Shumkonia mesophila: one gene and its partner. The protein of the gene in region 1 interacts with the protein of each later gene in a pairwise test. Links are inferred from orthologs where the notes say so. Each region holds a gene or a part of one and is shown on either strand. Other genes may lie near its edges.

Region 1 (8,350 bases):
AGCCGGGCACCTGGAAGGGAATGATGTTGACGATGAGCAGCAACAGGGTCAGCCCGACCGGCGTCAACCGGCGCGCCCACAGATCGAGCCGGAACCAAAAGGACGGTTTCATGTGTATTAGTCCTTGGCGGTCGTGCCCTGGGGTTGAAGTACGCCCTGATCCAATCCGTAGTCGATAACCCGCACATATTCGAGGCGATCCGTCGCCACCAGCGGCTGGACGACGGCGCCGCTGTCGCCGACCGAAACGATGACGCCGACCGGCAGACCCGGCGGGAATACCCCGCCGTGTCCCGAGGTCACCACGCGCTCGCCCACCGTCACCGTGTCGTTGGGCGGCAGATGACCGAGAACCGGCTGGCTGGTGTTGTTGCCGGCCAGCACGGCGCGAACCCTCGACTGTTCGGTCACCACCGGGATCCGCGAGTTGAGGTCGGTCAGCAACAGAATGCGCGACGACCGGGCGCCGACGCCAACCACCCGGCCGACCAAGCCGTCTCCCGACACCACCGCCTGGCCGCGCCTGACTTCGTCGTCGGCGCCGGCGTTCAACACCAGGCTGTGGGCGAAGGCGCCGCCGGTGTCGGCGATGACGCGGGCCGAGATGAAGCCACGCGCCTCGTGCGGAATGAAATTCAGCAGCCGTTGCAGGGCGACGTTCTCGGCCTCCAGGCGACGCCCCGCCGCTTCCCACTGGAGCAGGCGGTCCCGCTCCTTGCGCAGTTGGGTGTTCTCGGCGCGGAGGTTGATCATCTCCCGTGCCTCGGCGACGACATCGTTCACCGTCGCCACCGGCCGGGACACGGCATCGAGAAGCGGCGCCACGGTATCGGTGATCTGGGCTCGGAACCGCTCGACAACCACGACGTCGGCCTTGCCAAGCATCATCAACCCGAAGGCCGCCACCACCAGGCCGAGATAGGCAAAGCGTTGGAGGCTCCGGATAGGAGCGGCGACACGATGAACCGGCCGCGACTTGTCGTTCAACTCGGCGTCCCTCAATGCCAGATTGCCGGCGGGATCAAGTCTTCGGCCAGCAATCGTTCAAGACATGCCCACGAAATGATTAAGATATACTTTACGCGGGGGCACCGAGGGGGTGCTGCTGTCTAGTACATCGTCATCAGAACGTTCTTGAGCCGCTTGATCTCTTCCAGGGCACGCCCGGTCCCCCGCGCCACGCAGGTCAGCGGATCGTCGGCGATCGACACCGGCAGGCCGGTGGCGTGCCTAAGCACATAATCCATATTGCCCAGCAACGCGCCGCCGCCGGTCAGCACGATGCCCTTGTCCACGATGTCGGCGGCCAGTTCGGGCGCCGTGTGTTCGAGCGCGACCTTGACCGTCTCGATGATCGCGCCCACCGGCTCGGCCAGACTTTCGGCGATCTGCGCCTCGGTCATGATCAGTTCCTTGGGCACGCCGTTCATCAGGTCGCGGCCCTTGATCTCCATGGTGCGGCCCTCGCCGTCCTCGGGCGGACAGGCCGATCCGATGGTTTCCTTGATGCGCTCCGCGCTGCCTTCGCCGACCAGCAGGTTGTGGTTGCGCCGGATGTAGGAAATGATGGCCTCGTCCATCTTGTCGCCGCCGACGCGCACGCTCCTGGCGTAAACGATGCCGCCCAGCGAAAGGACCGCCACCTCGGTGGTGCCGCCGCCGATATCGACGACCAGCGAGCCGGTCGGCTCGGTGACCGGCAGCCCGGCGCCGATCGCCGCCGCCATCGGCTCCTCGATCAGGAACACCTTCCGCGCGCCGGCGCTTTCCGCCGATTCCTGGATGGCCCGGCGCTCCACCGCGGTGGAGCCCGACGGCACGCAAACGACGACCAAGGGGCTGGCGAAGCTGCGCCGGTTGTGGACCTTGCGGATGAAGTACTTGATCATCTCCTCGGCCACTTCGAAGTCGGCGATGACGCCGTCGCGCAGCGGCCGAATGGCAGTGACGTTGCCGGGCGTGCGGCCCAGCATCATCTTGGCTTCCTCGCCGACCGCGAGGACCTGCTTCTTGCCCTTCACATCCTGCAGCGCGACCACGGACGGCTCGTTGAGGACGATGCCCTTGCCCTTGACGTAGACAAGGGTATTGGCCGTCCCCAGATCGATGGCCATGTCGGCCGACAGGAAGCCAAACAGACTGGAAAACATAGGTCCTCGCACAGCGCAAATAACTAGCCCGACCGGCACCGGGCCTCCGGGCCCGGCACCGTCGGGACACAGTTATAATCGACGCCTACGGCCGCTGCTAGACCGAAACCGCCACCGGCTCCGTTTTCTCCCTTTTCACGAGCAGCTTGTTCAAGGCGTTCAGATACGCCTTGACCGAGGCCACCATGGTGTCGGTGTCGGCGCCCTGGCCGTTCACCGTCTTGCCTTCCTCGGCCAGGCGCACCGTCACTTCGGCCTGCGCGTCGGTGCCGTGCGTCACCGCCTGCACCTGATAGAGCTGCAGGCGCGCCCGATGCGGGAACAGCTGTTTCACGCAGTTGAAGGCGGCGTCGACGGGGCCGTCGCCGGTGGCCGAGCATTCGTGGAGCTGGCCATCGATCTCCATCTCGAGGGATGCCTTGGGCGGCCGATGCACGGTACCGCAGAGGATTTCCATGGAAACGAGGCGCAGGCGGTCGTTGGTGCGCACCACCTCGTCGTCGACGAGGGCGACGAGGTCGTCGTCGAAGATCTCCTTCTTGACGTCGGCCAGGTCCTTGAAGCGCTTGAAGGCGCTCTGGATGGCGTTGTCGCCGAGATCGTAGCCCAGTTCCTTCAACTTCTCGCGGAAGGCGTGGCGGCCGGAATGCTTGCCCAACACCAGGTTGGATTTGCTCAGGCCGACCGATTCCGGGGTCATGATCTCGTAGGTCTGGGCGTTCTTCAGCATGCCGTCCTGGTGGATGCCCGATTCATGGGCGAAGGCGTTGGCCCCGACGATCGCCTTGTTGGGCTGCACGACGAAGCCGGTGATGGTGGACACCAGGCGCGAAGCCTTGACGATATGCTCGGTCACCACGCTGGTCGAATAGGGCATGGTGTTCTGGCGGGTCTTCAGCGCCATGACGATCTCTTCCATGGCGGCGTTGCCGGCCCGCTCGCCCAGGCCGTTGACGGTGCATTCCACCTGCCGCGCCCCGGCCTTGACCGCCGCCAGCGAATTGGCCACCGCGAGGCCCAGGTCGTTGTGGCAATGCACCGAGATGATCGCCTTGTCGATGTTGGGCACCCGGTTGAACAGCATGGCGATCAACGCCCCGAATTCGTCGGGCATGGCGTAGCCGACGGTGTCGGGGATGTTGATGGTGGTGGCGCCCGAAGCGATCGCCGCCTCGACGCAGCGGCACATGAAGTCGTGCTCGGTGCGCGAGCCGTCCTCGCACGACCATTCGACGTCGTCGGTGAACCGGCGGGCGTGTTTCACGCTGTCGATCACCGCCTGATAGACCTGTTCGGGCTCCATCTGCAGCTTATGCTTCATGTGCAGCGGGCTGGTCGAGATAAAGGTGTGGATGCGGCCGCGCTGGGCCGGCTTGATGGCCTCGGCGGCGCGCTCGATGTCGGCGCGGGTGGCCCGCGCCAGCCCGCACACCACCGAGCGGGTCACCACCTTGGAAATCCCGTGGACGGCCTTGAAGTCGCCCTCCGAGGCGATGGGAAAGCCGGCCTCGATGATGTCGACGCCCATTTCCTCGAGCAGCTGCGCGATACGCAGTTTCTCGTCGAGGTTCATCGAGGCGCCGGGCGATTGCTCGCCGTCGCGCAAGGTGGTGTCGAAGATGACGACGTGGTTGGGTTCTCGCTGGGTACTCATCGGAAAAAGCCTTTCTGCGACAGGTTAAGCAGAGTCGTTCGACTTGGTCTTCTCCCCTGAACGCTTGTCACCCCGGTGACAGCGACGCTCAGGGGCGAATAAGTCGCAGCAGGCCGTTTAGCGCGAGGAGATTCAGGGACAGGCGGGCGGGCAAACGCTCGGCGGCGGGACCCTGGCGGTCCGCCTTCGTCATCCGAACGATGCTGTCCTTGCCGGTTGGCACGGGTTCGCTCCGCATACATAAAAAACCACAGCCTTCACAGGCCGGGTCATCAGCTATACCACAGCCGGCGAGTCGGTGTTAATACAATTTTTCAATGGAACGACTCCAGACAGTCGCCGTGGCCGATGGGATGGCTGGAGTTTGGTGACGCTTATGGTTCTGGTTTGCGTGGCGGGATCACGTCTGCTTTGATCGGAGGCGGTGAACAGGCCACGAGAAGGGGCAACCGGGCAATGGCGCGGACCGAAAAGGAAAAGATGCTGGCCGGCGAGCTTTACGACGCCGGCGATACCGAGCTTCAGGCCGACTTAACAGCCAATCACGCGTGGCTGGCCCGCTACAATGCCGCCCTCGCGCTATCGGCCGACGAGCGGCGCCGCTTGCTGGCCGAGCGCCTGGCTTTCGTCGGCAATGGCGCAGTCATCCGGCCGCCTTTTCATTGCGACTACGGCTTCAACATCAGCCTCGGTGCCGGCGTCTTCCTCAATTTCAATTGCGTCATCCTCGACGTCGTCGCCGTCACCATCGGCGATCGAACGCAGATCGGGCCGGGAGTGCAGATCCTGGCGGCCGACCACCCGCGCGACGCAGCCGGCCGGGCATCGGGCTTGGAGTTCGGCCGGCCGATCCGCATCGGACGAAACGTGTGGATCGGGGGCGGCGCCATCATCCTGCCCGGTGTCACCATCGGCGACGACGCCCTGATCGGGGCCGGCAGCGTGGTGACCCGCGATGTGCCGGCGGGCGCAACCGCGTTTGGCAACCCGGCCCGCGTGCGCCCCTGAGTCCGCAGGCTTCAAACGATGACGCCCGCGCCGGTCGGCTCTTGACCGACCATGGCGCGGGCGCCAATCCCAGCCGGGACCGGGAGAAGATTCCCTCCCCGGTACCGAAACCGCTAGTTCTTCGACTTGTCGACCAGGCGGTTGGCGGCGATCCACGGCATCATGCCGCGCAGTTTCTCGCCGACCTTTTCGATCGGATGCTCGGCGTTGCGCCGGCGCATCGCCTTGAAGGCGGGCTGGCCGACCTTGTTCTCGGTCATCCATTCCTTGACGAACGTACCCGACTGGATGTCGGTCAGCACGTCCTTCATGCGCGCCTTGACGGTGGCGTCGATGAGGCGCGGGCCGCTGACGTAGTCGCCGTATTCGGCGGTGTTGGACACCGAATAGCGCATGTTGGCGATGCCGCCCTCGTAGATCAGGTCGACGATCAGCTTGACCTCGTGCAGGCACTCGAAATAGGCCATTTCGGGGGCGTAGCCGGCCTCGACCAGGGTCTCGTAGCCGGCGACGATCAGGCTGGTCAGGCCGCCGCACAGCACCGCCTGCTCGCCGAACAGATCGGTCTCGCATTCCTCGCGGAAGGTCGTCTCGATGATGCCCGAGCGGCCGCCGCCGATGGCGCAGGCGTAGGACAGGCCCACCTCGTGGGCGCTGCCCGAGGCATCCTGCTCGACCGCGATCAGGCAGGGCACCCCGGCGCCGCGCACGTATTCGGAGCGCACGGTGTGGCCGGGGCCCTTCGGCGCGATCATAAAGACGTCGATGTCGGCGCGCGGCTCGATCAGGCGGAAGTGGATGTTGAGGCCATGGGCAAAGGCCAGGGCGGCGCCCGCCTTCATGTTGGGGCCAAGCTCCTCGGCATAGAGCTGGGCCTGCCCCTCGTCGGGGGTCAGCACCATCATGACGTCGGCCCATTTGGCGGCCTCGGCCGGGCTCATCACCTTGAAGCCGGCGCCCTCGGCCTTCTTCACGCTGCCGCTGCTCTTGCGCAGCGCGACCACCACGTCCTTCACCCCGGAATCGCGCAGGTTCTGGGCGTGGGCATGGCCCTGGCTGCCGTAGCCGACGACGGCGACCTTCTTGGATTTGATCAGACTGACGTCGGCATCCCGATCGTAAAACACGCGCATTTTTGACATCCTCTCAAACGAATGGACTTCTTTGTCGCCGGACAATCGGCGCTTTCCTTACATGGCGGAGAGACCGCGGGCAATGGCCACCGTTCCAGTCCGCGAAATATCGACCAGGCCCAGCGGCTCCATCAGGCGGATGAAGGCGTCGAGCTTGCTGGCCGCGCCGACGATCTCGAAGACGAAGGATTCGTTGGTGCTGTCCACCACGTGGGCGCGGAAGATGTCGGCAATGCGCAGGCTCTCCACCCGCTTGTCGCCGGTGCCGCGCACCTTGACCAGCGCCATCTCGCGCTCTACGTGGTCGCCCTCCAGCGTCAGGTCGATGACCTTGTGGACCGGCACCAGCCGTTGGAGCTGCGCCTTGATCTGCTCGATAATCATCTCGGTACCCGAGGTGACGATGGTGATGCGCGACAGGTTTTCCTTCTCGTTCACCTCGGCCACGGTCAGGCTTTCGATGTTGTAGCCGCGCCCGGAAAAAAGCCCGATGACGCGGGCCAGGACTCCCGGTTCGTTCTCGACCAGAACGGCGATGGTGTGAGACGTCATTTCCCCGTTGGATGCGATCATGGACATGGCCCCAGGTACTGTGCGGGTCGGCAATCGACCCTGAATTTATCGCGAAGCGCGTGACGACCGGCCGGCTGGCCGGTCATGGAAACGGTCGGCTTCCCCCGCGTGCCAGCGGCGTTCCTTCCCGGCGGGGAAGATTAGCCGCTGGCCGGCGCGGGGGCCAGCCTCAAGCGAGTACGACGTCGCTGCCCGATTCGGTGGACTCGGCGTCAGTCGGCCCGAGGATCATCTCGTGATGGGCGGCCCCGGAGGGAATCATCGGATAGACGTTTTCCGTCGGGTCGACGACGACGTCGAGCAGGACCGGGCCGTCGTGCGCCAGCATCGCCTTGATGGCGCCGTCGACCTCGCCCGCCGTCTCGGCCCGCAGGCCCTTGATGCCGAAGGCGTCGGCCAGCTTGACCCAGTCGGGAATGGCTTCCATGACGCTCTGCGACAGGCGGTTGTCATAGAACATTTCCTGCCACTGGCGGACCATCCCCATGCTGCCGTTGGACAGATGGAGGATCTTCACCGGCAGCTTGTACTGGGCCAGCGTGGCCAGTTCCTGCACGTTCATCAAAAACGAGCACTCGGACGTCACGCACACCACCAGGCCGTTGGGATTGCCGATCTGGGCGCCCATCGCCGCCGGCAGGCCGTAGCCCATGGTGCCCAGCCCGCCCGAGGTCATCCAGCGGTTCGGCTTGTCGAAGTGGATGTACTGGGCCGCCCACATCTGGTGCTGGCCGACGTCGGTGGCGACGAAGACGTCCCTGTTGTCCTTGACCGCCTGGAACAGCCGATCCACCGCGTACTGCGGCTTGGCGACCTTGCCGTTCTTGCGATACGCCAGGCACTTCTTGGTCCGCCACTTGGCAATCTGCTTCCACCAAGCGTCCAGCGCCTTGGCGTCGGGCGCCACCTGGCTCGACTTCCACACCTTGATGAGGTCTTCGAGAACATGCCCGGCGTCGCCGACGATGGGCACCTCGACCAGCACGTTCTTGTTGATCGAGGAGGGATCGATGTCGATGTGGATCTTCTTGGCGTCGGGCGCGAAATCGGCCAGCCGGCCGGTCACCCGGTCGTCGAAGCGGGCGCCGATATTGACCATGACGTCGCAGTCGTGCATCGCCATGTTGGCTTCGTAGGTGCCGTGCATCCCGGGCATGCCGAGATACTGCTTGTCGGAGGCCGGCATCGCCCCCAGGCCCATCAGGGTGAGCGTGACCGGAAAGCCGGTGATGTGGGCCAGTTCGGTCAGCAGTTGCGAGGCCGCCGGCCCCGAATTGATGACGCCGCCGCCGACGTAAAGGATCGGCCGCTTGGCCGCCGCCATCAACTTGACCGCCTCGCGGATGGCCTTGACGTCGCCCTTGACCTTGGGCTTGTAGCTGCGCGGACGCGCCGCCTCCAGCGGGACATACTCGCCGCGCGCCAGGATGACATCCTTGGGCAGGTCGACCACCACCGGGCCGGGGCGGCCGTTCTGCGCCACGAAGAAGGCCTCGTGCAGGGTGCGCGCCAGGTCGTCGACGTGGCGCACCAGGTAATTGTGCTTGGTGCAGGACCGCGTGATGCCGGTGGTGTCGGCCTCCTGGAAGGCGTCGTTGCCGATCAGGCTGGTCGGCACCTGGCCGGTGATGCAGACGACCGGGATGCTGTCCATCAGGGCGTCGGTCAGCCCCGTGACCGTGTTGGTGGCGCCCGGGCCCGAGGTCACCAGGACGACGCCGACCTTGCCGGTGCTTCGGGCATAGCCTTCGGCCGCGTGTACCGCCGCCTGCTCGTGACGGGGCAGAATGTGGCGCAGGCGGTTCTGCTTGTAGAGCACGTCATAAAGCGGA
Region 2 (12,578 bases), on another replicon or contig:
GCCATGGACAAGCCGGCGGCCAAGCGGTTGTTCTGGGCGGCCGACATTCCGGTCGCCGAGGATGCCGTCGTCACCCTGGAGGAGCTCAAGGAAGGCGACCCGCTGGAGCGCCCCTATGTCGTCAAGCCGCCGAACGAGGGCTCGAGCGTCGGCGTCTTCATCATCCGCGAGCAGGGCGACATCAACACGGTGATCGAGCGCTGGCCGTTCGGCGCGGAAGCGATGGTCGAGCGCTTCATCCCCGGCCGCGAACTGACGGTCGCGGTCATGGGCGACAGGGCGCTGGCGGTGACCGAGATCACCACCGAACACGGCTTCTACGACTACGACGCCAAGTATGCCGCCGGCGGCTCGCGGCACCTGCTGCCGGCGCCGCTCGATGCCGAGGTCTACGACGAGGCGTTGCGGCTGTCCGCCCGCGCCTGCGCGGTGCTCGGCTGCCGGGGCGTGGCCCGGGCCGACTTCCGCTACGACGGCGACACCCTTTTCCTGCTGGAAGTGAACACGCAACCCGGGATGACGCCGACGTCCCTGGTGCCCGAACAGGCGGCGCATACCGGCATCTCGTTTGCCGAACTGTGCACCTGGATGGTTGAGAGTGCGGAGTGCGATCGATGAGACCGTGGACATCCTCGACGTCGAAGAAAAGGGGCCAGCCCCGCCCACGGGTGAAGCCTCTTTGGAAAAGCGGCCATGTGGTCGCGCTGGCCGCCGTCGCGGCGATCGCCGGCGCGACGGCCGGCGGCTGGTGGATGTGGCAGTCGGGCTGGGCTGCGAACGTCGCCGCCAAGGCCCGCTGGGCGGTCATCGCGACGACCGCCGAGATGGGCTTCCGGGTCGAAAACGTGTTGGTCCTCGGCCGCCAGGAAACGCCGCGCGACGAGTTGCTGAAGGCGGTGCGCCTGGCCCGCGGCGCCCCCATCCTGGCCTTCGATCCCGATGCCGCCAAGCAACGGGTCGAGGCCCTGCCGTGGGTCAAATCGGCGTCCGTGCAGCGCCGGCTGCCCGACACCGTGTTTCTGCGCGTCGTCGAGCGGCGGCCGCTGGCGGTGTGGCAGCACCAGGGCCGGTTCGCGCTCATCGACCGCGACGGCCAGGTGATCCCCGACGGCAAGCTGGAGCGCTTCGCCCACCTGCTGCTGGTGGTCGGCGAGGACGCCCCGGTGCACACCGCCCGCCTGCTGGAGACGCTGTGGAACCAGCCCGACCTGATGGCGCGGGTGAAGGCGGCGGTGCGGGTCGGCGGCCGGCGCTGGAACGTTCGCCTCGACAACGGCATCGACGTGCGCCTGCCCGAGGAGAACACGGGATCGGCCTGGAACCGGCTGGCCGATTACGAACGAACCCATCACGTGCTGGCCAAGGACGTCGGCGTGCTCGATCTCAGGCTTCCCGACCGCCTGATCGTGCAGAAGGCGCGCCAGTCCGAGGGGCTCGAGCCCGGCACCGAAACGTGAGACGCCCGCAAGCCCATGGCGACGGATCGAAGAGCGGTAGACGGATGAAGACGAACGGCACGACCCCGAAAGTGCGCAACGGCCTGGTTGCCGCGCTCGATATCGGCAGCACCAAGGTGGTCTGCTTCATCGCCAGGACCGGGGGCGACACCGGGCTGCAGATCGTCGGCATGGGCCACCAGCTGTCGCGCGGCATCCGCTCGGGCACCATCGTCGACATGGAGGCCGCCGCCGATTCCATCCGCGCCACCGTCGAGGCGGCCGAGCAGATGGCCGGCGAGAACATCCGCGAGGTCATTGTCAACCTGTCGGGCGGCGAGCCCGTTTCGCGGCTGATCGCCTACGAGATTTCCATCGCCGGCCACCAGATCGGCGACGCCGATCTGCGCCAGGTGCTCGACCCCCACGTGCTCAACCACGGCCGCCCGGCCGATCACGAGATGATCCACACCCTGCCGGTCGGCTACAGCATCGACGGCCAGCGCGGGGTGGCCGACCCGCGCGGCATGTTCGGGGAAAGGCTGGGCGCCAATGTCCACGTGATCAGCGCCAGCGGCGGCGCGTTGCGCAACCTGGCCACCTGCATCGCCCACTGTCATCTCGAAATCGACGCCAGGGTGGTCTCGCCGCTGGCCTCGTCGCTGGCCTGCCTGGTCGACGACGAGAAGCAGCTGGGCGTCACCCTCATCGACATGGGCGGCGGCACCACCACCATCGCCGTCTATTTCGACGGCGAGCTGATCCATACCGACGGCATCCCGGTCGGCGGCATGCACGTCACCAACGACATCGCCCGCGGCCTCTCCACCCCGGTCGCCCATGCCGAGCGCATGAAGACGCTCTACGGCAGCGCCATGCCGACGCCGTCCGACGACCGCGAGGTGCTGAAGGTGCCGGTCATCGGCGAGGAGTCGGACTCCGAGGCCAATCCGGTGCCGCGCTCGATGCTGGTCAGCATCATCCGGCCGCGCATCGAGGAGACCTTCGAGATGGTGCGGGCCCGCCTGGAGGAAGCCGGCTTCGACAAGGTGGCCGGGCGGCGCGTCGTGCTGACCGGCGGCGCCAGCCAGTTGTCGGGCGTGCGCGAGGTGGCCGGAATGATCCTCGACAAGCAGGTCCGGCTCGGCCGGCCGCAGTTCATCCGCGGCATGGCCGAGGCGACCGGCGGTCCGGCCTTTTCGACCTGCGCGGGACTGCTGAAGTACGCGATTCGAACCCCGGCGGCGGCGGTCAGTTCGCCCTACCGCCCAACAGAGGTGCCCAACGGGCGGTTCGGCCGCTTCGGGCAATGGCTCCGTGAGAATTTCTAGAGGGAGAACGTTCGACCTGACCGGCCCGCCGAGGGGGCGGACCCCCGGCATCGCCGCCCGCGGACGGCAACACACAGGGAATATCTTGGCTTCGTCAGTTTTTCGGAGGGAATTATGAGCATCAACCTGAGCCTGCCGACCACCAGCGAAGTGCCCGAGCTGCGGCCGCGTATCACGGTCTTCGGCGTCGGCGGCGCTGGCTGCAACGCCGTCAACAACATGATCCAGGCCGAGTTGGAGGGGGTCAATTTCGTGGTCGCCAATACCGACGCCCAGGCGTTGGCGCAGGCGCGCACCGACACCCGCATCCAGCTTGGCGCAACCGTCACCCAGGGCCTGGGTGCCGGCAACCGGCCCGAAGTGGGCCGCGCCGCCGCCGAGGAGACGATGGACGAGATCGTCCATCACCTGGAAGGCAGCAACATGGTGTTCATCACCGCCGGCATGGGCGGGGGCACCGGCACCGGCGCCGCGCCGGTGGTCGCCCGGGCGGCCCGCGAGATGGGCATCCTGACCATCGGCGTCGTCACCAAGCCGTTCCATTTCGAGGGCATGCACCGCATGCGCATCGCCGAGGCCGGCATCAACGATATGGAACAGTACGTCGATACCCTGATCATCATCCCCAACCAGAACCTGTTCAGGGTGGCCAACGAAAAGACGACGTTCGCCGACGCCTTCAAGATGGCCGACGACGTGCTCTATTCCGGCGTGCGCGGGGTCACCGACCTGATGGTGATGCCCGGCCTGATCAACCTCGACTTCGCCGACATCCGTTCGGTGATGAGCGAGATGGGCAAGGCCATGATGGGCACCGGCGAGGCCGAGGGCGAGCGTCGCGCGCTGGAGGCGGCCGAGGCGGCCATCGCCAACCCGCTGCTCGACGACACCTCGATGAAGGGGGCCAAGGGCGTCCTCATCAACATCACCGGCGGCACCGACATGACCCTTTTCGAGGTCGACGAGGCGGCCAACCGCATCCGTGCCGAAGTGGACGGCGACGCCTTCATCATCTTCGGCTCGACCTTCGATGCCAGCCTCGACGGCAAGATGCGCATCTCGGTGGTGGCCACCGGCATGAGCACCCAGTCGCAGACCCAGCCGGCGCCGGTGACGCTGGATGTCCTTGCCAAGGCGCGGGCCGAGCGGGCGATCGAGCGCAAGAAGGCCGTTCCGGCCGAGGCGTACGCCTCGCCGCTGGGTTCCGTCGTGTCGATGCCGGCGACCCAGCAAGTTGTCGCCGAAACCGAGGAAACGGCCGCCGTCAAGCCTGAGGAGGTCGCCGCCGAACAGGCGGTCGCCGAGGTCGAGCCGGGGGCGCTGGATCACTTCGTGGCGGCACCCTCCGATCAGGTGCCGGCCCCGGCGGCGGCGCCGTCGGTCAACGCGCGGGAGACCTTCATTCCGGCGCGGCCGGTCGGTCGCAACGACCAGCCGATGCCGCCACGCCGGGCCGATCCGTTCGCCGGCGCGGCGATGGCCAACGGAGCCCGGGCGGTCGAACGGCCCCACGTCGAGGCCGCCAAACCGCGCGGCCCCAGCCTGTTCGAGAAGGTGACCGGAACCGGCCGGGCGGCCAAGCCGAGGGCCGAGCCGGCGCCGGTTCCGATGCCGGCGACGAAGGAGCAATCCGAGATCGGCGGCCTCGACCCGTCGGACCGTTTGCAGGACTCCCAGTCCGGCGACGACCTGCTGGATATTCCGGCCTTCCTGAGGAGGCAAGCAAACTGAGGAAAAACAATCGGTTGCACGGAAACAATTAGAAACAATGATTGATTTGAGTGCCACGGGGTTGGTGGGTATATCAACCCTCGTGGCACTTTTTCTTTAACTGCTTTCGGTCCAAGGGTTTTTCGGCGTGCAGCCGATGCCGGGAACCACCGGGGAAAGACACCGAAGATGGGATTTTCCGAGATCAGACGCCGCCGGGTCGAGACCTTGACCGACGAGCGCATCGATACCCAGAAGACGCTGAAGAGCCCCATCGGCTGTTCGGGCGTGGCGCTCCATAGCGGGGCCAAGGTATCGATGGTTCTGAAGCCGGCCGAGGCCGGTCACGGCGTCGTCTTCAGGCGGACCGACATCGCGGGCAAGGGCGCCGTCATCCCCGCCCGCTGGGATCATGTCGTGGATACGCGGCTGTGCACCGTCGTCGGCAACGGCGAGGGGGTGGTGGTTTCGACCATCGAGCATCTGATGGCGGCGCTGGCCGGCTGCGGGATCGACAACGTCGAGATCGAGATCAACGGTCCCGAAGTGCCGGTCATGGACGGCAGCGCCGAGCCCTTCGTTTTCCTGATCGAGTGTGCCGGCGTGCGCGACCTGGGCGTGGCCCGCCGCGGCGTGCGCGTGCTCAAGCCGGTGGTCGTCGACGGCGGCAAGAGCGGCATCGCGGCGCTCTATCCGGCCGACAGCTTCGCGGTCGGTTTCGAGATCGATTTCGACAGCGCCCTGGTCGGGCGCCAGGCCCTTTTGCTGGGACTGGTCAACGGCACCTTCAAGAAGGAACTGTCGCGGGCCCGCACCTTCGGCTTCCTGCACGAGGTCGAGCAGTTGTGGGCCAACGGCTTTGCCCGCGGCGGCTCGCTGGAAAACGCGGTGGTGGTCAGCGGCGACAAGGTGCTGAACGAGGACGGCCTGCGCTATGAGGACGAGTTCGTCCGTCACAAGGCGCTGGACGCGGTCGGCGACCTTTACACCGCCGGCGCGCCGATCATCGGGCGGTTCGACGGCCGGTGCTCGGGGCATGCGCTGACCAACCGCCTGCTGCGGCAGCTTTTCGCCCAGCCCGACGCCTGGTGCTACGACACCGTCAGGGTGGCGGGGGCGGAAGCGCCGGCGATGCGGGCTTCGATTGCCGACGATATGCCGGTAGGGCTGGCCGCGACGGCCTGAGGGCGGTTTCCTCTTCGATCGACGTGTGACGCGCCGGCGGGCCTAGGGCCTTGCGCGGCGCGGCGTTGTGCGTATCATCCTAACGACATTTGAAGCGGCCGTGGTATAGTCCGCGGCAACGGGCCGATCGCGCCGGGCGATCGCCGAACCCGCCGGAGAATGACCCGATCCCATGACCCGTGGAAGGACACCGCTCAGCCTCGCGGCTTTCGCCTTTGCCCTTCTGCTCGCCGCCTGCGCGAGCAAGGAGGAGCTCTATGTCGAGCGGCCGATCGAGGAGCTCTACAACGAGGCCATGGACGCGCTGCAGACCGGGAAGTACGACACCGCCGCCCGGCAGTTCGACGAGGTCGAGCGCCAGCATCCCTATTCGTCGTGGGCGACCAAGGCCCAATTGATGGCCGCCTACGGCCACTATCAGAAAAGCGCCTACGACGAGGCGATCGTGGCGTTGGACCGCTTCATCCAGCTTCACCCGTCCAACCGCGACACGCCCTATGCCTACTACCTGAAGGCGCTCTGCTATTACGAGCAGATTTCCGACGTCCGGCGCGATCAGAAGATGACCCAGGAAGCCAAGAAGACCCTGGACGAACTGATCACCCGCTTTCCCGACAGCACCTATGCCAAGGACGCCCGGCTCAAGATCGACCTGACCCATGACCATCTGGCCGGCAAGACCATGGAAATCGGCCGCTACTACCTGCGCCAGGGCCACTATCTGGCGGCGATCAACCGCTTCCGCTACGTGGTCGACAATCACCAGACGACGACCCATGTCCCCGAGGCGCTGCTGCGGCTGACCGAGGCCTACCTGGCGCTCGGCCTGAGCGAGGAGGCGAGGCGCACGGCGGCGGTGCTCGGCCACAATTTCCCGGGCAGCGAATGGTATGTCGACGCCTACGAACTGCTCGAGCAGAAGCGCATCCGGCCCCAGGAGACCGCTTGGTACAAGTTCTGGGAAGGCGATGCGGAGCCGCCGAAGGTCGAGAAGATCGAGACCGACCCCGCGAAAAAAGAGTCCTGGTTCAAGTTCTGGTGATCCGGTCCGCTGGATGCTGCGCAGCCTGTCCATCCGCGACGTCGTCCTCATCGAAAGGCTGGATCTGACCTTCCAGCCGGGGCTGTGCGTGCTGACCGGCGAGACCGGGGCCGGCAAATCCATCCTGTTGGATGCCCTTGGGCTGGCCCTGGGCGAAAGGGCCGAAGCCGGCTTGGTGCGCCATGGCGCGGCGCAGGCCACGGTGGCGGCGGCCTTCGACGTCGATGGCGGCCATCCGGCGGAGGCGCTGCTGGCCGAGCAGGGGATCGAGGACGGCGGCGGACAGCTGATCCTGCGCCGCATCGTCGGCGCCGACGGCCGCTCGCGGGCCTTCGTCAACGACCAGCCGGTCAGCGTCTCGCTGCTGCGCCAGATCGGCGACGCCTGCGTCGAAATCCATGGCCAGTTCGACAATCAGCGGCTGATGCATACCGCCACCCATCGCGCGCTGCTGGACGCCTATGGCGGGCTCGCCGCCGAGGGGGCCACCGCCGCCGGGGCCCATCGCGCTTGGCGGGCGGCCGTCGAGGCGTTCGAGCGGGCCGAAGCCGACTTGGCCCAGGCCCGGCGCGAGGAGGAGTTCCTGCGCCATGCCGTCGACGAGATGGAGGCCCTGGCGCCCCAGCCCGGCGAGGAGGCGGCACTGGCCGAGCGGCGCGCCGTCATGATGCACGCCGAGAAGCTGATCGAGGCGATGAACCAGGCGACCGCGGACCTTTCCGCCGGGGCCGGGGTGGAAGCGGCGTTGCGCGGCGCGGCGCGGGCCCTGGAACGGGTCGCCGACAAGGCGGAAGGGCGCCTCGACGCGGCGCTCGCCGCCCTCGACCGGGCGGCGGTCGAGGCCGCCGAGGCCGTCGTGCTGTTGCATCGGGCCAGCGCCGACATGGACCTCGATCCGCGCAACCTGGAGAAGGTGGAGGAACGGCTGTTCGCCCTGCGCACCCTTTCGCGCAAGCACGGCGTCGATGTCGACCGGCTGCCGGCGGTCCTCGACGGGCTCAAGGCGAAGCTGGGCGATATCGAGGACGGCGGCGGCCGGGTGCGCCGCCTGGAGGCGGAAGCGACGGCGGCCCGCGCGGCCTATGTCGCGGCCGCCGGCGCGTTGCGCGAGAAGCGCTTGGCCGCGGCGGCGCGCCTGGACAAGGCGATGGCCGGCGAGCTGGGCCCGCTCAAGTTTGGCAGCGCGCGCTTCGGCACCCGCATCGACGCGCTGGAGGAGGGGGCCTGGGGCGAGCACGGCTCGGATGCCGTCGCCTTCGAGGTGGCGACCAATCCGGGAACGCCGCCGGGGCCGCTCAACAAGATCAGTTCGGGCGGCGAGATGTCGCGCTTCATGCTGGCCCTGAAGGCGGTCCTGGCCCAGGCCGACCCGGTGCCCACCATCGTCTTCGACGAGGTCGACGCCAACGTCGGCGGCGCCGTGGCCGATGCCGTCGGCGAACGGCTGGCCCGCCTGGCCGTCCGCTTCCAGGTGCTGGTCGTCACCCACTCGCCGCAGGTGGCGGCGCGGGGCGCCCATCACTGGCGGGTTTCCAAGAAGATCGACGGCGCCGCCACGGTCACCCGGGTCGAGGCGCTCTCGGCCGGCGAGCGCAAGGAAGAAATCGCCCGCATGCTGGCAGGCGCCCGGGTCACCGACGAGGCCCGCGCCGCCGCCGACAGCCTGCTCGCCGGGGGCGGGGCGGCATGAACGAGCGCGATCTGCGAATGCTTGCCGTCGAGGATCTGACGCAACGGGAAGCCGAGGCCGAACTGGCGGCGCTGGCCGCCGAGATCGCCGCCCATGATCGGGCCTATCACCAGAACGACGCGCCGACGGTATCGGACGCCGAATACGACGCCCTGCGCCGGCGCAACGAGGCCATCGAGGCGCGCTTTCCCAAGTTGGTGCGGTCCGACAGTCCGTCCCGGCGGGTCGGCGCTCCCGTCGCCGCCGGCTTCGAGAAGGTGGTCCACGCCAAGCCGATGCTGTCGCTGGGCAACGCGTTTTCCGCCGAGGACGTGCGGGAATTCCTGGCCCGCATCCGCCGCTTCCTCAACCTGCCGGAGGCGGAGCCGCTGGAAATCGTCGCCGAGCCCAAGATCGACGGGCTTTCGGTGTCGCTGCGTTACGAGCAAGGCCGGCTGGTCCAGGGGGCGACGCGCGGCGACGGCGCGGCCGGCGAGAACGTCACCGCCAACCTGCGCACGCTGGACGACATCCCCACCGAGATCCGGGCGGGCGAGGTGCCGGCCGTCTTCGAGGTGCGCGGCGAGGTCTACATGTCGCGGGCCGACTTCGCCGCGCTCAACGTCCGCCAGCAGGAAAGGGGCGGCAAGATCTTCGCCAACCCGCGCAACGCCGCCGCCGGCAGCCTGCGCCAGTTGGACGCCGGGATCACCGCCCAGCGGCCGCTTCGCATGTTCGCCTATGCCTGGGGCGAGGTCAGCCGGCTGCCGGTGAAAAGCCAGGGGGAATTCCTGGAACTGCTGCGCAGCTGGGGCTTTCGCACCAACCCCCTGGTTGTCGTCTGCACGGGCGCGGATGCGCTGCTTGCCCATTACGCCGCCATGGAAAGCCAGCGCGCCACGCTCGATTACGACATCGACGGCATGGTCTACAAGGTCAACCGGCTGGACTGGCAGGAGCGCCTGGGCTTCGTCAGCCGGGCGCCGCGCTGGGCCATCGCCCACAAGTTCTCGGCCGAGCGGGCCGAAACCGTGCTCAACAGGATCGATATCCAGGTGGGCCGGACCGGCGTGCTGACCCCGGTGGCGCATCTCGAGCCGGTGACCGTGGGCGGCGTCGTGGTGTCGCGCGCGACGTTGCACAACGAGGACGAGATCGCCCGCAAGGACGTTCGCGAGGGCGATAGGGTGATCGTCCAGCGGGCCGGCGACGTCATTCCGCAGGTGGTTGAGGTGGTGCTGGAGAAGCGGCCGGCCGGCAGCCGCCCCTTCGTCTTTCCCGAGGTCTGCCCTGAATGCGGCAGCCAAGCGGTGCGCGAGGAGGGGGAGGTCGCCCGGCGCTGCACCGGCGGCCTGATTTGCCCGGCCCAGGCGGTCGAACGGCTTCGGCACTTCGTGTCGCGCGACGCCTTCGACATCGAGGGATTGGGCGGCAAGCACATCGAGGCGTTCTGGAAGGACGGCCTCATCAAGACGCCGGCCGACATCTTCAGGCTTCCCGGCCGGACCGAGGAAATCGCCGAGCGCGAGGGGTGGGGAGAGCAGTCGGTCCGCAACCTCGTGCGCGCGCTCGGCGAGCGGCGGACGATTGCGCTGGAGCGCCTGATCTATGCCCTCGGCATCCCGCAGGTGGGGCGGGCGACGGCGCGCCTGCTGGCCCGCCACTACGGGACGTTTGAGAGATGGCGGGCGGCGATGACGGCGGCCCGCGACACCGATTCAGAAGTTTACCGAGACCTCATCAACATCGACGGCATCGGCCCAGGGATGGTCGGTGACATCTTGGCTTTCTTCGCCGAGCAGCACAATGGCGAGGTCCTCGACGATCTCGTCGGTACAAAAGAAACAGAAAAGAAAGAATGGCAACTGACGGTCGAGCCGTTCCAGGCGCCGGCGGTTCAGGCCTCGCCCATCGCCGGCAAGACCGTGGTCTTCACCGGCACGCTGGAAACCATGACCCGCGGCGAAGCCAAGGCCCGGGCCGAGGCGCTCGGCGCCAAGGTGGCGGGCTCGGTGTCGAAGAATACCGACTACGTGGTCGTCGGCGCCGACGCCGGCTCGAAGGCCCGCAAGGCCGAGGAACTGGGCGTCGCCACGCTCAGCGAAGCCGATTGGCGGGCCCTTATCGGTTGAGGCCGGCCGCGTCGGGCAGCCATCGCTAGAATTTTTTCCCGGAATACCACTCGTTGCGGCCGGCGCGGCCCTCGGTTACACTGACGCGCGACGGGGAGCGGCACCTAAGGTACCAGGTCAGCCAGATTTTGAGCGATGCCAACGGTTCGGCATCGCCGGCGACGGAGGCCAGCCCATGAAGCCGGGGATCGTCGATTCCATAGACGACATGCGGTGTTGGCAGACAACGCTTCTCGTGGCCTCGATCCCGATATGGGCACCGAGGACACCAACCTCACGACGACTTCGACGACGGGATCCTCTCGGCAGGCGCCGGCTGCCGGGCCGGGTCTCGTCGCGTTTCCACCGCCGAGGCGTCCGTGACCGGCGGCCCATGGGGGTGCCGCCGCTGCAATGAAACCGGCAGGGAGCCACAACATGCCTGACACTGAAACGAAGAGAAAGACACCCGAGAGAGCCTATGCCGTCTTCGCCGTATTCATCCTGCTCGTCATGATGTTTCCGCTCTACGGGCTGGGCAATTCGGCGCAGCCGATCGTGATCGGACTGCCGTTCTCGCTGTTCTGGGTGGTCTTCTGGATCGGCGTCGAGTTCGTCGGCCTGATCGCCTTTTTCCGTTACGAATACGGGCGCTGAGGAGGCCGACATGCCGGAATGGATCATTGCGCTGGCGATGATGGGGGGATACCTCGTCTTCGCGTTCGTGTTGGGGATGCTGGCGGGCAAGGGGCGCTCGTTCTTCTCGATCTCCGAATACGCGGTCGCCGACCGCGGCCTGGGCATCGTCGTCATGTGGTTCCTGATGGGCGGCACGATCTTCTCGGCCTTCGCCTTCCTGGGCGGGCCGGCCTGGGCCTACTCGCGGGGCGCGGCCTCTTTCTACATCCTGGCCTATACGGCGCTGGGCCTGCTGCCCTGGTACCTGATCGGCCCCAGGATGGCCAAGCTGGGTGCCGCGCGCGGCTATTTCAGCATGGGCGACATGCTGCGCGACCGCTATCAGTCGAGGTCGCTGGTGGTGATCGTCGGCATCGTCTCTGTGCTGGCCTTCATCCAGTATCTGACCCTGCAGATCAAGGGCATGGCCTACATCTTCAACATCATGACGGACGGCCACATCCCGTTCTGGGTCGGTGCCCTTCTCTCCTATGGCATCGTCGTCATTTACGTCGCCACCAGCGGTGTGCGCGGCGCCGCCTGGAGCGACGTTCTGCAAGGCGCCATGATGTTCGTCGTCGCCTGGGGTGTCGGGCTCTATCTCGTCTACGTCCTGCATGACGGCCCGGGCGCCATGTTCGCCCAGATCGCCGCGGAGCGCCCCGGCTTTCTGGAGATCGGGCACGAAGGTTCGAAGATGTCGCAGATGGCCTATTCGACGGCCATCCTGGTGTCGGTCGTCGGCTTCATCATGTGGCCGCATCTCTTCATGAAGTCGTACACGGCCAATGAAAAGACGATCAAGCTCACGGTGCTGGCCTACCCGCTGTTCGCGATCTTCCTGGTGCCCGTGCTGTTCATCGGGTTCTCGGCGGTCGGGGTGATCCCGTCCACCGCCCTGACGACTCCGGACGGCATCCTGCCCTACCTGATCACCAACAACCTGGGGGCGACCGGCCTTCTTTACGGCATCATCGGGGCCGGCGCGCTGGCCGCCGCGCAATCCTCGGCCGACGCCATCACGCACGGCGCCTCGGTGTCGTTCGGGCGCGACGTCGTCTACCCGCTGAAGCCGGATCTCAGCGACCGCGCCCAGATCGTCATCATGCGCTGGGCGGTGGTGGCCGTCGGGGCGGTTTCCTACTACCTGGCCATCTGGGGGGCGGCGGGGCTGGTCCAGCTCCTGCTCGGCGCCTATGGCTCGATCGTCCAGTTCGCGCCCTGCGTTTACGGGGCGATCTGGTGGCGCGGCGCCCGCAAGGAAGGGGCGATCGCCGGCCTGGTCGTCGGCGTCGGCGTGAACTTCTGGTACCAACTGGTCCAGAAGGGCGTGACGCCGCTCGACATCAACCCCGGCATCATGGGGCTGATCGCCAACGTCATCATCTTCATCGCGATAAGCCTGATGTGCCGCAG

What was found.
Region 2: the proteins of ODR01_RS17740 (region 1) and ftsA interact in binary tests that used the Escherichia coli proteins (3 or more experiments, as listed by UniProt). The link is inferred for Shumkonia mesophila from one-to-one orthologs.

Annotation. Positions count from the first base shown.
Region 1 is NZ_JAOTID010000011.1:172,443-180,792, reverse strand. The notes cover bases 131-2,988. They hold ODR01_RS17740 (rod shape-determining protein), read right to left. Parts: upstream 2,151-2,988; coding sequence 1,110-2,150; downstream 131-1,109. Other genes in these bases: ODR01_RS17735 (2-isopropylmalate synthase), read right to left, coding at 2,248-2,988; mreC (rod shape-determining protein MreC), read right to left, coding at 131-987. Also shown: rod shape-determining protein MreD, read right to left, coding at 1-112; more of mreC, read right to left, coding at 118-130; more of ODR01_RS17735, read right to left, coding at 2,989-3,804; ODR01_RS17730 (sugar O-acetyltransferase), read left to right, coding at 4,261-4,812; ilvC (ketol-acid reductoisomerase), read right to left, coding at 4,926-5,990; ilvN (acetolactate synthase small subunit), read right to left, coding at 6,003-6,518; ilvB (biosynthetic-type acetolactate synthase large subunit), read right to left, coding at 6,688-8,350. UniProt on the Escherichia coli protein: Forms membrane-associated dynamic filaments that are essential for cell shape determination. Acts by regulating cell wall synthesis and cell elongation, and thus cell shape.
Region 2 is NZ_JAOTID010000013.1:89,142-101,719, reverse strand. Bases 681-3,634 are described here. They hold ftsA (cell division protein FtsA), read left to right. Parts: upstream 681-1,501; coding sequence 1,502-2,767; downstream 2,768-3,634. Other genes in these bases: ftsZ (cell division protein FtsZ), read left to right, coding at 2,882-3,634; ODR01_RS19175 (cell division protein FtsQ/DivIB), read left to right, coding at 696-1,457. Also shown: ODR01_RS19180 (D-alanine--D-alanine ligase), read left to right, coding at 1-618; more of ftsZ, read left to right, coding at 3,635-4,498; lpxC (UDP-3-O-acyl-N-acetylglucosamine deacetylase), read left to right, coding at 4,667-5,662; ODR01_RS19155 (outer membrane protein assembly factor BamD), read left to right, coding at 5,835-6,704; DNA repair protein RecN, read left to right, coding at 6,718-8,394; NAD-dependent DNA ligase LigA, read left to right, coding at 8,412-10,505; ODR01_RS19140 (hypothetical protein), read left to right, coding at 10,923-11,141; ODR01_RS19135 (sodium:solute symporter family protein), read left to right, coding at 11,152-12,578. UniProt on the Escherichia coli protein: Essential cell division protein that assists in the assembly of the Z ring. May serve as the principal membrane anchor for the Z ring.